One region of the Streptomyces peucetius genome, then DNA from elsewhere that is predicted to be linked to it. Evidence: riboswitches for the same ligand, from Rfam matches in the RefSeq annotation. Region 1 holds a riboswitch; each other region holds the start of a gene.
What was found. Region 1 has a riboswitch for cyclic di-AMP ahead of OGH68_RS14260 (transglycosylase family protein). Riboswitches for the same ligand answer to the same signal wherever they lie in the genome.
Positions count from the first base shown of each region.

Region 2: it holds a riboswitch for cyclic di-AMP, as region 1 does, so the genes downstream of both, OGH68_RS27905 (M23 family metallopeptidase) here and OGH68_RS14260 (transglycosylase family protein) in region 1, are expected to answer to the same signal.
Region 3: it holds a riboswitch for cyclic di-AMP, as region 1 does, so the genes downstream of both, OGH68_RS17285 (M23 family metallopeptidase) here and OGH68_RS14260 (transglycosylase family protein) in region 1, are expected to answer to the same signal.

Region 1 is NZ_CP107567.1:3,141,595-3,145,867, reverse strand. Features, by position in the region: gene OGH68_RS14270 (cytochrome P450 family protein) at 1-682, shown strand, start outside; gene OGH68_RS14265 (transglycosylase family protein) at 890-1,837, shown strand; cyclic di-AMP (ydaO/yuaA leader) riboswitch at 2,107-2,292, shown strand; gene OGH68_RS14260 (transglycosylase family protein) at 2,296-2,988, shown strand; gene eno (phosphopyruvate hydratase) at 3,326-4,273, shown strand, end outside.
Region 2 is NZ_CP107567.1:6,130,831-6,135,103, reverse strand. Features, by position in the region: gene OGH68_RS27910 (GntR family transcriptional regulator) at 1-662, opposite strand, end outside; gene OGH68_RS27905 (M23 family metallopeptidase) at 875-1,657, opposite strand; cyclic di-AMP (ydaO/yuaA leader) riboswitch at 1,670-1,831, opposite strand; gene OGH68_RS27900 (M16 family metallopeptidase) at 2,072-3,439, opposite strand; gene OGH68_RS27895 (M16 family metallopeptidase) at 3,457-4,273, opposite strand, start outside.
Region 3 is NZ_CP107567.1:3,777,410-3,781,682, reverse strand. Features, by position in the region: gene OGH68_RS17290 (PP2C family protein-serine/threonine phosphatase) at 1-1,144, shown strand, start outside; cyclic di-AMP (ydaO/yuaA leader) riboswitch at 1,534-1,689, shown strand; gene OGH68_RS17285 (M23 family metallopeptidase) at 1,700-2,749, shown strand; gene OGH68_RS17280 (PrsW family intramembrane metalloprotease) at 2,917-4,273, opposite strand, start outside.

The DNA.
Region 1 (4,273 bases):
CCGCTCCGTGAAGAAGATGCGCGGATACCTGGCCGAGCTGATCCACCGGAAGCGGGAGGATCCCGGCGAGGACCTCATCTCGGGACTCATCAAGGCATCCGACCATGGCGAGCACCTCACCGAGAACGAGGCCGCCGCGATGGCCTTCATCCTCCTGTTCGCCGGCTTCGAGACCACCGTCAACCTCATCGGCAACGGCGTCTACGCACTGCTGCGCAACCCCGGGCAGCGGGAGCGCCTGCAGGCGTCCCTCGCCGCCGGGGAGAGCGGCCTGCTGGCGACCGGAGTGGAGGAACTGCTGCGTTACGACGGGCCGGTGGAGCTCGCGACCTGGCGCTTCGCCACGGAGCCGCTCACCGTCGGAGGGCAGCGCATCGCGGCGGGCGACCCCGTGCTCGTCGTCCTCGCGGCCGCCGACCGCGACCCGGAGCGCTTCGACTCCCCCGACACGCTCGACCTGTCACGGACCGACAACCAGCATCTGGGGTACGGCCACGGGATCCACTACTGCCTCGGCGCCCCCCTCGCCCGGCTCGAGGGGCAGACCGCACTGGCCACCCTGCTCCGCAGAATGCCGGACTTGCGGCTTGCGGGAGATCCGGACGATTTGCGCTGGCGTGGGGGTCTCATCATGCGTGGATTGCGCACTCTGCCCGTTGAGTTCACACCTCAAACAAACTGACGCAGCGTCACTTCTGTGACTTTCACGTGATCTCTGCTGCATCGACTTGTGACTCACGTTCGAATGCCGCTACGTTCACCAGTCACTCGGCACGCATCAGCAGGCCGCAGAGTTCACAGCTGTCACGCGAAAGGCAACCGCATGCTCTCCGGGAACGGACGACACCGCCGACCCCGCCAGGCTCCGGCCCTCATCGTCGCGGCAGGGGTGACCGGTTCGGCCATCGCCATCCCGCTGCTCGGCGCCGGCTCGGCGTCCGCCGCCGACGCGAGCACCTGGGACCGCGTCGCCGAGTGCGAGAGCGGCGGGGCCTGGAGCGCCGACTTCGGCAACGGCTTCTACGGCGGGCTGCAGTTCTCGCAGGAGACCTGGGACGCCTACGGCGGCACCGCGTACGCGGCGAGCGCCGACCTCGCGAGCCGCTCCCAGCAGATAGCCGTCGCGGAGAAGGTGCTCGCCGCCGAGGGCCCCGGCGCCTGGCCCGCCTGCGGCCCCCTCGCCGGACTGCAGGACGACGGCGCGGAGGCCGATGTCGACCCGGGCATCCTGCCGCTGCCGCAGGAGAGCGACGCGACGGCCGGCGAGCCGTCGCCCGACGCCTCCGACTCGCTCGGCATCCTGGACCCGGCGGAACCGGCCGACCCGGCCGACGCCACGGGCGGCGACGAGACGTCCGAGGGCTCCACGGGCACCCCGGACGCCTCCGATGAGTCCGGTGGATCGGACACCGGCGACACGGCCGAGTCGTCCGGCGACGCCGCCGGCGACCCGGCCCCCAAGGACGGTGACATCGGCGCCGGGCCCACGGACGGTGCCGCCGCGACGGACCCGTCCGGCGAGGCGACGGCCGGCACCGGCAAGCACCGTGGCGAGCCCGCCGACAGCGAGGCCGGGACCGGCGATTCGGGTGATGCCCGTGAAGGCGGACGCCACGCCTCAAGGGGTGACAGTTCCGGCCGTCAGGGCGCGGACGGGACAACCGGCCCCGGCGTGTACACCGTTCAGCCCGGCGACAACCTGTGCGACATCGCCGCCGCGCACGAGGTGCCCGGCGGGTGGGTGACCCTCTACGAGGCCAACGAGGAGACCGTCGGGGCCGACCCCGACCTCATCCTCCCCGGTCAGCACCTCGATCTGAGCCTGACTCAGCGCTAGTTCGGGCGGGGGTTCGTGGGCTTATGTCCGCTTCGTTCGAGTGAGACAAGGGTCTCTTCGCCCGGATTGGCGCGCATCGCCCGACGAATGCGGCCACTCTGCCCCTCACCTGCGAAAACGGACATCTGCCGGTGTTCGTTTCGGGCGTTTCCTCCCCGATGTTCGACTTTGAACATCGGGGAGTCCTGTGTCTACGGTCTGAACCGCTCGCCACCGCGGGCTCCGTCGACCGATACGCCGAATCCTGCCGTCGGTCGGGGGAACAGTCGTCGCTCAGAGCGCCGAAGGCAGGAGCGGGGGACCCAAGGTAAGTGCCGGAACCGTTCGTTCGGATCGAGAGACCGACGGACCGGAGCCGGCTGGGGGTGAAGCCCGCGCGTCCCACGGACGTGCGGCCGGGCAACTCACGGGCCCGAACCCGACAGCTCACCTCGTAGGCGTCGGTGAGGAGAAGTTCCATGCTGCGTTCTTCCGGCAAGGCCAAGCACCGTCGCCCGTCGAAGGTCACCCGTCTCGTCGCGCTCGCCGGTGTCGCCGGCGCCGCCATCGCCGCCCCGGTCCTCGGCGCGACCTCCGCCTCCGCCGCGACCGCCTCCGAGTGGGACGCCGTCGCCCAGTGCGAGTCCGGCGGCAACTGGTCCATCAACACCGGCAACGGCTACTACGGCGGCCTGCAGTTCTCCGCCTCCACCTGGGCCGCGTACGGCGGCACCGCGTACGCGGCGACCGCCGACCAGGCGTCCAAGGCGCAGCAGATCGAGATAGCCGAGAAGGTCCTGGCCGGTCAGGGCAAGGGTGCCTGGCCGAGCTGCGGCGTCGGCCTGTCCAGCGCCTCCTACGACGGCGGCTCCGCCGACGCCGCGCCGGCCCAGCCGTCCGAGGAGCGCGCCGAGGCGCCCACCACGCGCTCCGAGCGCACCGAGGCCCCGGCCCCGGCGGAGAAGGCCGGGGAGCCCGCCGCTGCCGCGCCCAGGGCCGAGGGCTTCAAGAAGGGTGACGGCGAGTACAAGGTCAAGGCCGGCGACACCCTCAGCAAGATCGCGGAGGCCGAGAAGGTCAAGGGCGGCTGGGAGAAGCTGTTCGACCTGAACAAGGACATCGTCGAGGACGCCGACGTGATCCACCCGGGCCAGCAGCTCCACCTGAGCTGACCCTCCCCCGCGGCCCTGCGGCCGTGGGCGGGGCACCTTCTCGGCGTCGCGGCGCCGGGGAAGCCCCCACCCGTTCGAAACGGGACCCGAGCACCCCGGTCCGGCGCGCCTTCCCCCGTACGCGCCGGGCCGGGGCCCGGTCCGTAGCGGCGCGGGTCCCCAAGCGCCGGTTACTCGCAGGTAGATACCGCCTTGTTTGTCCCCTCCCACGGGTCTTGATGCCCTTTTTCGTCCCAGGGGGCGGGCATCGGCCGGCCTTTGCGCCCGGGACGGTTAGGCTCTTGCCGCAAGGCCAAGCAGACCTCTGCACTTTTCTCGCGTCACATCCCAGAAGGAGATGCTCGTGCCGTCCATCGACGTCGTCGTAGCCCGGGAAATCCTGGACTCCCGAGGCAACCCCACGGTCGAGGTCGAGGTTGGCCTCGACGACGGCAGCACGGGTCGTGCTGCAGTTCCGTCCGGCGCCTCCACCGGTGCGTTCGAGGCTCTCGAGCTCCGCGACGGTGACCAGAACCGCTACCAGGGCAAGGGCGTCGAGAAGGCCGTCCTCGCCGTCATCGAGCAGATCGGCCCGGAGCTCGTCGGCTACGACGCCACCGAGCAGCGCCTGATCGACCAGGCGATGTTCGACCTGGACGCCACCCCGGACAAGTCCTCGCTCGGCGCCAACGCCATCCTCGGCGTCTCCCTCGCCGTGGCGCACGCCGCCTCCGAGGCCTCCGACCTGCCGCTCTTCCGCTACCTGGGCGGCCCGAACGCGCACCTGCTGCCCGTTCCGATGATGAACATCCTGAACGGCGGTTCGCACGCCGACTCCAACGTGGACATCCAGGAGTTCATGATCGCGCCGATCGGCGCCGAGTCCTTCTCCGAGGCGCTGCGCTGGGGCACCGAGGTCTACCACACCCTCAAGAAGGTCCTGAAGCAGAAGGGCCTGTCCACCGGCCTCGGCGACGAGGGCGGCTTCGCGCCGAACCTCGAGTCCAACCGCGCCGCCCTCGACCTCATCCTCGAGGCCATCAAGGAAGCCGGTTACGCCCCGGGCAAGGACATCGCGCTCGCGCTCGACGTCGCCGCGTCCGAGTTCTACAAGGACGGCTCGTACGAGTTCGAGGGCAAGTCCCGCTCGGCCGCCGAGATGACCGAGTACTACGAGGAGCTCGTCGCCTCGTACCCGCTGGTCTCCATCGAGGACCCGCTGTTCGAGGACGACTGGAACGGCTGGAAGGTCCTCACCGAGAAGCTCGGCACCAAGGTCCAGATCGTCGGCGACGACCTCTTCGTC
Region 2 (4,273 bases), 3.0 Mb from region 1:
GCGGTGTTTACGGAATGTTGCGAAGTCCTCACCCGCACGGTGCGCCGCAACCGGTGCGCCCCGGCGGCACGCTCCGCGTGCAGTGCCGTCAGCGCCCGGGCCCGCCCGGCGTCACCGCGCGCCACGGCGTCGACGATCGCGCCGTGCTCGGCCCACGACTCGACCGGCGCGGCCGGGTGCTCGACCACGTACATCCAGGCGATCTTGTGCCGCAACTGGGTGAGCAGCGCGGTGAGTCCGGGGCTGCCGCAGGACTGGGCGAGCGTCTCGTGGAACCAGTTGCCGAGGGAGCGCAGGTCTTCGCCCTGCCCCCGCCGCGCCCTCTCCTGCCCCAGTCTGACCAGGCCGCGAAGCACCTTGAGATGCGCTTCGGTGCGGCGCTGTGCGGCGCGCGCCGCCCCCAGGGGCTCCAACAGCAGCCGGATCTCCAGGAGATCGGCGGCTTCCTGCTCCGTGGGTTCGGCGACGCAGGCGCCCGCGTGCCGCCGGGTGACGACGAACCCCTCCGACTCCAGGGTGCGCAGCGCCTCACGCACCGGGACCCGGGAGACCCCGTAGCGGCGGGCGAGCTGCTCCTCGGCGAGCCGGCTGCCGCGCTCGAAGACACCGGAGACGATGTCGTCACGGATCGCCGTGCATACCGAGTGCGCGGGAATACGCATGACCGAACCTCCGCCTTGATCCGAGCGAAACGCAACCGATTGACGCGCCTTCCCGTGACTCTATTGCAATGCGCGCCGTTTTCCGACGGCGCCCGTGAAACCACGGAAATCTCTTGGCCGGAGCGGCAATCACGGAATGGTGAAAACGGCACGGAACACGGCGAAGGCCCCCGGCGGAAGCCGGGGGCCTTCGAGCGGGCTGCGCATGACCGCTAGACGGCGACGCCGTGCGAGCGGAGGTAGGCGACCGGGTCGATGTCGGAGCCGTACTCGGCTGTGGTCCGCGCCTCGAAGTGCAGGTGCGGGCCGGTCGAGTTGCCGGTCGAGCCGGAGAGGCCGATCTGCTGGCCCGGGGTGACCTGCTGGCCGACGAAGACGCCGATGGACGACAGGTGGCCGTACTGGGTGTAGGTGCCGTCGTTCATCCGGATCACGATGTTGTTGCCGTACGCGCCGCCCCAGCCCGCCTCGACGACGGTGCCGGAGCCCACCGCCACGACGGAACTGCCGGACGCGGCACGGAAGTCGACGCCGGAGTGCGAGCCGGAGGACCACAGGGCGCCACCGGCGCGGTAGCCGGTGGTCACGTAGGAGCCGGCGACGGGGAGCCGGAAGGAATTCAGCCGCTTGCGCTCGGCCTCACGGGCGGCGCGCTCCTCGGCCTCGCGGGCCGCCTCGGCGCGAGCCTCGGCCCTGCGCTTGGCCTCCGCCGCGGCCTTCGCCCGCGCACGGGCCTTGGCGGCGGCCTCCTCGGCCTCCTTCTTCTGGGCGGCGGCCTGGGCGGCTATCTCGTCGGCGAGCGAGTCCATGGTGACGATCTGCGTGAGGCCGGTGTCCTCGGCGGAGGGGGCGTCGGCGTCGGCGGCGAGTGCCGGGGAGGCGAAGCTTCCGACGACGCCGGTGGTGGCGAGTGCGGCGACGCCGGCCAGGTTCGCGCTCCTGCGCGTCAGGCGGCTCGGGGCACGATGCTTCCCGGTGGCACGGGTGAACGCCATGAAGAGGCTGGTCCTTTCCTTCCTTCTCGCCTACCGGGTTAGCTGACGGGTTCGGAGCAGGAAGGTCTCCTACGGGCGCCTCCGCGCAGGCGAAGGTGCCCGATTCACCCCAGGGACGAATGGGTCCCCGGCTCCCCAGGCTCGCGCCTGACGGGGACTCGGCGATGACTGCCCGACGCCGCGGGCGCGACGATCTCCAGGCGGACAGCCGGACCGACGCTAGGCATCCCGTCCGTCGATCACCAAACGGACAGGCCCTTTTGTAGCGCATGCCACAGGGCAGACAGGCAACCTCTCCCATAAAACGGACATACAACGGAACCCCGGCAAACGAATCGAAGCCGGGGTTCCACTTGCATGCCACTTGCCTGTAATGCGCCGCTTTCGACCCTGCATCCGGTCGGCGGCTCCCGATCAGCCCGAGACAACCGCCACTTCACCGATGCCGAGCGCCTTGACCGGCTCCTCGATCTGCGACGCGTCGCCGACGAGCACCGTGACCAGCCGGTCCACCGGGAAGGCGCCCACGACCGCCGCGGTCGCCTCCACCGTGCCGGTCTCCGCCAGCCGAACGTACAACTGGGCCTGGTAGTCGTCCGGCAGGTGCTGCTCGACCTGGTCGGCCAGGGTGGCCGCGACGGAGGCCGCCGTCTCGTACTTCAGCGGGGCGACGCCCACCAGGTTCTGCACGGCGACGTCGCGTTCGGCGTCGGTGAGGCCCTCGGCCGCGAGCGTGCGGAGCACCTTCCACAGATCCTCGAGCGCGGGCCCGGTGTTGGGCGTGTCCACGGAGCCGCTGATGGCGAGCATGGCCGCGCCGGAGCCGTCGGGGGCGGAGAGCAGGACCTGGCCGAAGGCCCGTACGCCGTAGGTGTAGCCCTTCTCCTCGCGCAGCACCCGGTCGAGGCGGGAGGTGAGGGTGCCGCCGAGGCAGTACGTGCCGAGCACCTGGGCGGGCCAGACCCGGTCGTGGCGGTCCGCTCCGATCCGGCCGATGAGCAGCTGCGTCTGCACGGCCCCGGGACGGTCCACGATGACCACCCGGCCGGTGTCGTCGGCGGTGACCGCGGGCACGGGCCGCGGGTCGGCCTTGTCGCCCGTCCAGGTGCCGAGCGAGTCGCCGAGGACGGCGTCCAGGTCGACGCCGGTGAGGTCGCCGACGATCACGGCGGTCGCGGTCGCGGGACGCACATGGGCCTCGAAGAAGGCGCGTACGGCGGCGGCGTCGATCCGGGCCACCGTCTCCTCCGTGCCCTGGCGGGGGCGGGAGACGCGCAGCGAGGACGGGAAGAGCTCCTTGGCGAGCTGCTTGGCGGCGCGGCGGCCCGGGTTCGCCGTCTCGTGCGGGATCTCGTCGAGGCGGTTGCGGACCAGCCGCTCGACCTCGTCCGGCTCGAAGGCGGGCGCGCGCAGCGCCTCGGCGAGCAGGCCGAGAGCCTTGGGGAGCCGGGAGACCGGCACCTCCAGCGACACCCGCACCCCGGGGTGGTCCGCGTGGGCGTCCAGGGTGGCACCGCAGCGTTCCAGTTCGGCCGCGAACTCCTCCGCCGGGTGCTTGTCCGTACCCTCCGACAGAGCGCGCGCCATGATCGTGGCGACTCCGTCGAGGCCCTCGGGCTCCGCCTCCAGCGGGGCGTCGAGGCAGACCTCGACGGCCACCACCTGCTGGCCGGGGCGGTGGCAGCGCAGCACCGTCAGGCCGTTGTCCAGTGTGCCGCGCTCGGGGGCCGGGAAGGCCCAGGGCCGGGCGGTGCCCGGAGTCGGCTGCGGGTGGAAGTCCATGGTCACGGCAGCGTCGCTCACTGGTCCGTCCCTTCGTGCTCGTGTCCGTCGGCCGCTTCGGTCTCTTCCGCGGCGACCGGTTCATAGACCAGCACCGCCCTGTTCTCGGGATGCAGGCGTGCCTTGGCGACGGCCTGCACCTCCTCCGCGGTGACGTCGAGCACCCGCTGGACGGCGGTCAGCGCCAGCTGGGGATCGCCGAACAGCACCGCGTAACGGCAGAGTTCGTCGGCGCGGCCCGCGACCGTGCCGAGCCGGTCCAGCCACTCGCGCTCCAGCTGGGCCTGAGCCCGCTCCATCTCCCCCGCCGTCGGGCCCTCGGCCGCGAAGCGTGCCAGCTCCTCGTCGACGGCGGCCTCGATCTGCGGAACCTCGACGCCTCCGGAGGTCTTGACGTCCAGCCAGCCCATCGACGGGGCGCCCGCCAGCCGCAGCAGACCGAATCCGGCCGCGACGGCGGTCCGGTCGCGGCGCACCAGGCGGTTGTGGAGCCGGGAGGACTCCCCGCCGCCGAGGACCGTGAGCGCAAGGTCCGCGGCGTCGCACTCGCGGGTGCCGTCGTGCGGAAGGCGGTAGGCGGCCATCAGGGCACGGGCCGGGACCTCCTCGACGACCTCCTCGCGCAGCTGCGCGCCGATGTTCTCCGGGAGCGTGCCGTCACGGGGCGGCTGCTTGCCGTCGTGGGAGGGGATGGACCCGAAGTACTTCTCGATCCAGGCGAGCGTCTGCTCGGGGTCGATGTCGCCGACGACCGACAGCACCGCGTTGTTGGGTGCGTAGTACGTACGGAAGAAGGCCCGGGCGTCCTCGAGGGTCGCCGCGTCCAGGTCGGCC
Region 3 (4,273 bases), 640 kb from region 1:
ACAGCAGCGGCGGGATGAAGGCGGCGCGCGTCGGGCCCCGTGGTTCGTGCGTGCCCTGCCCGTCGCGATGATCGTCGCAGGGGTGGTCTTCGACATGCTGACACCGCCTCGTTTCACCGCGGTGCCGCTCTTCGCCGCCGCGCCCCTTCTCGCCGCCCCTCTCGTCTCGTTCGTGGCGACCCTGCTCATGGGTGTCGCCGCGATCCTGGGGGTGAGCGGCATGCACGTCTACAACGGGACCGCCGCGCAGATCACCGCGGCCACCGAGACCACCACGGTGCTCACCGTCGCCGCTCTGGCCCTGGTCATCAACAGGGTCGTACAGCGCAGAGGCGAGCAGCTGGCCTCGGCGCGGGTGATCGCCGAGACCGCGCAGCGGGCCGTGCTGCCCGCGCCGGCCGAGCGGATCGGCGGCCTGCACATCGCCGCCCGGTACGAGGCGGCGCAGGAGGGCGCCTTCATCGGCGGCGACCTGTTCGCGGTGCAGGACACCCCGCACGGTGTGCGGCTCCTCGTGGGCGACGTCCGGGGCAAGGGGCTGGGGGCGGTGGCGACCGTGGCGGTCGTCATCGGCGCGTTCCGCGAGGCCGCGGAGCAGGAGCGCTCGCTCGAGGGTGTGGGGCAGCGGCTGGAGCGCGCGCTCAAGCGGGAGGGGGACCGGCGCGAGGGCCTGGACGCGGTGGAGGGCTTCACCACGGCCGTGCTGGGCGAGATTCCCCGCGGCCGTCCGCTGGTGCGGCTGGTGAACCGGGGGCATCCGGAGCCGCTGGTGCTGCATGCCGACGGGGGGCTGGACGTGCTCCGTCCGCCGCAGGCGGCGCTGCCGCTCGGCATGGGTGATCTGGGGGAGTGGCCGGACCGGGCGGCGGAGTATCCGCTGCCCGACGGGGCGACGCTGCTGCTCTACACGGACGGGGTGACGGAGGCGCGCGACGACCGCGGCGTCTTCTACGACCCGGTGGAACGGCTCACCGGGCGGCTCTTCCCGGGGCCGGGGGAGCTGCTGGACGCACTCGTCGACGACGTACGCCGGTACACCGGCGGCGGCTCGAACGACGACATGGCTCTGCTGGCCGTCGGCCGTCCGGCTCGGGGCCAGCCGGAGCGGCGCAGGATTGTGCCGGTGGTTCCTCCGGCGGTCTGAGCCGACGGCGGAAGCGGATGTCGTCCTCTTCCCGAGGGCCGTCGGACCGTCCGTCAGCCGCCGGCCCGCGTGTCGTCGGACCGCCCGTCGGCCCTCGGCCCGCGCGTCAACCGGCCCGCGCGCCGTCGGCGCCTCGACCCGCGGGCCGGCCTCGGTCGTCCTTACGGCCTGTGACCCAAGGGCACCTCTCCGCATAACATTTGACACACCGTCAGGAAAAGGTCTCTGTCCGATGTTTGATCAAGTCGCCCGATTCTGAGTGCCTCTGTCACGTTAAGTCCCCGTCGAAATCGCTAATGATCAGTCGGAACAGCTTGGAATCCGGCCCCGCCGTCTATTAACGTTCGATAACGCAGCGCGGTCGTCCCAGCCGTCGTCAGAGGCGGCACCGCGCGCACGCGCCGAATCCCGCAAGGGAACCGGGGAACCACCAATTGGGGTGAATCGGGCACCTTTTGCCGCTCAGTCCGCGGTCGAGGCGCCCGTAGGAGACCTTCCTGCTCCGAACCCGTCAGCTAACCCGGTAGGCGAGAAGGAAGGAAGGAGAACGCCTTCGTGGCGTCCAACATGCCTGCCCCAGAGGCCCGCTTCGCGTCCGAACGCATCGGTGACGACGCACCCGAGCGGACCTGGGAGGAATGGAATCCCACAGAGGAGTCCATCCGCCCGGTGCGCGGCCGGCACCGTGTCATCAAGCAGCGCGGCGGACTCGCCCGCAGCTCCACGGTGCTCGGCGTCGGTGTGATCGCCGCGGTCGGCGCGGGTGGCATAGCCACCGCGCAGGACAAGCCGGCGGTCTCCATTTCCCTTCCCGACGCCATCACGGACAATCTTCCCGACGCCAAGTCCCTGCCGGGCGTGGGCTCGTTGGTGTCCGACGACTCGGATTCCGACGCCGCGGCGGACGTGAACACCGCCCCGCTGACCGCCGCGACCACGGTGGCCGACGGTGGCGACGGCTCCGCCCGGGCGACGGGCGCGGGCGAGGCGTTGCGGGCCCGCATCCTCGCGCAGGCCGAGCAGCAGCAGGCCGCCGCGGACGCGGAGGCCAAGGCCGCCGCGGAGAAGGCCGCCGCCGAACAGGCCGCGGCCGCTGCGGAAAAGCAGCAGAGCGAGGCAGAGGCCAAGGCCGCGGAAGAGAAGCGCAAGGCGGAAGAGGCCGCCCGGGCCAAGGCGGAGGCCGAGCGTCTCGCCGAGCTCGCGAGGAGCTTCTCCCTGCCCACCTCCTCGTACACGATCACCTCCACCTTCGGCGAGTCCGGCTCCATGTGGTCCTCCGGCCAGCACACCGGCCTGGACTTCGCCGCCCCGACCGGCACCCCGGTCAAGGCCGTGCACAGCGGCACGGTCAAGTCCGCGGGGTGGTCCGGCTCGTACGGCTACCGCATCGTCCTCGAACTCGACGACGGCACCGAGGTCCTGTACGCCCACCTGTCGTCCATGACGGCGAGCGCGGGCCAGAAGGTCACCACCGGCGAGACGATCGGGCGTGTCGGCGCCACCGGCAACGTCACCGGGCCCCATCTGCACCTCGAGGTGCACACCGCGGGCGGCTCCGGCATCGACCCGATGGCCTGGCTGCGCGGCAAGGGCCTCACGATCTGATCCCTGCCCGGTACGGGGCTCCGCATGCTCTCCCATGCGCTTCTCCGTGCCGGGCATCTCCATGTCTCCGGCATTCCTGCCGCACCCCCCGACGCCAGGGCTGCCGGGCTGTGCCCGGGCACCCGCCGCCGATGGGGCGTCCGCGCTGTCGCGGCCGCCGACGCGGGTCAGTAGCGGTACGGGTTGTAGCCGCCGTAGTTCCGGTACGGCGGCGGCACCGGCACCCGGCTCGTCGCCCGGGCCGCGTACGCCAGTGACGGACCCGCCACCTGTCTGCGCTGCCACAGGTGGTGCAGCAGTTCCTGCTCGCGCTCCGCGAAGTCCGGGTCCGCCGCGCCCCGGTGTGCCCGGCGGCGCAGAAAGGCCAGTGACGTCGCGAACGCCTCGTACTCCGACACCGCGTGGCCGGCGGCCGGGCCGTACGTGCGCCGGGCGAAGTCACGCGCCAGCGTGCGGGCGCGCATCGACGAAAGGGCGCGCGGCTCGGACGCCGGCATCCAGCCCGCCGCGGCATAGGCGGGGAGCTCGTCGGATATCGTGCGCAGCTCGCGCTGGCGGGTCCATATCGTCAGCCAGGTGAGCAGCCCGAACGCCGGCACCATGAACGCCCCGTACACCGCGTAGAAGCCCCACGGGCCGAGCATCGACGCCGAGCCGTTCCACAGGGCGTGCATGCCCATCGCGAGGGCAAGACCCAGGAGCGGCAGGGCGATACGCCGCAGACGCCGGTGGTGGCGCGCGCCGAGCGCGGCGACACCGAAGCCGAGGCCCGTGAGCACGGTGAAGAGCGGATGGGCGAACGGTGACATCACGACCCGTACGAAGAAGGTCGCGGCGGTCACCGACGCGAAGCCGGAGGTGCCCGTCGACTGGTCCTCGTCGAACGCGCTGCCCAGGTAGAGGATGTTCTCCGTGAAGGCGAAGCCGGTGGCGGTGAAGCCGGCGACCACCACGCCGTCCACGAGTCCGGTGAAGTCCCGTCTGCGGAAGACGAAGATCAGCAGGATCGCTGCGGCCTTCGCGCTCTCCTCGACCACGGGCGCTATGACCGTCGCCCCGATGGTGTCGGCGGAAGCCGGATCGGCGGTCGCCGTCGCTATCCAGCGGGTCGCGAACGTGTTCGCGATGATCGCGATCAGGGCCGCGGCGCAGGCGCCCCAGGCGAAGGCGAAGAGGAGGTTCCGCCAGGGGCCTGGCTCGACCCGGTCCAGCCAGCGGAACGCGGCCAGCAGCAGCGGGACGGGCAGTGTCGCCAGAGCCAGGCCGACCACGAACCCGTGGGTGCCGGTCTGTTCCCGCACCAGCACCAGGATCACCAGGCCGCAGAGGGCGAGCAGCGTGATCACCGCACCGGCGCGGACCGCCCTGCTGCGCCAGAACCTCGAGGCCGCCAGGGGCCGGTAGCGCCGGCGCGCGGGCTCGGGGACCTCGGTGAGCAGCGCGTCGACATGCTCCTGGCGGCACGCCGGCAGCACCGGGTGCGACGGCACCGCGGCGCTGGGCGGGCGGTGCTGCGATGGCTGC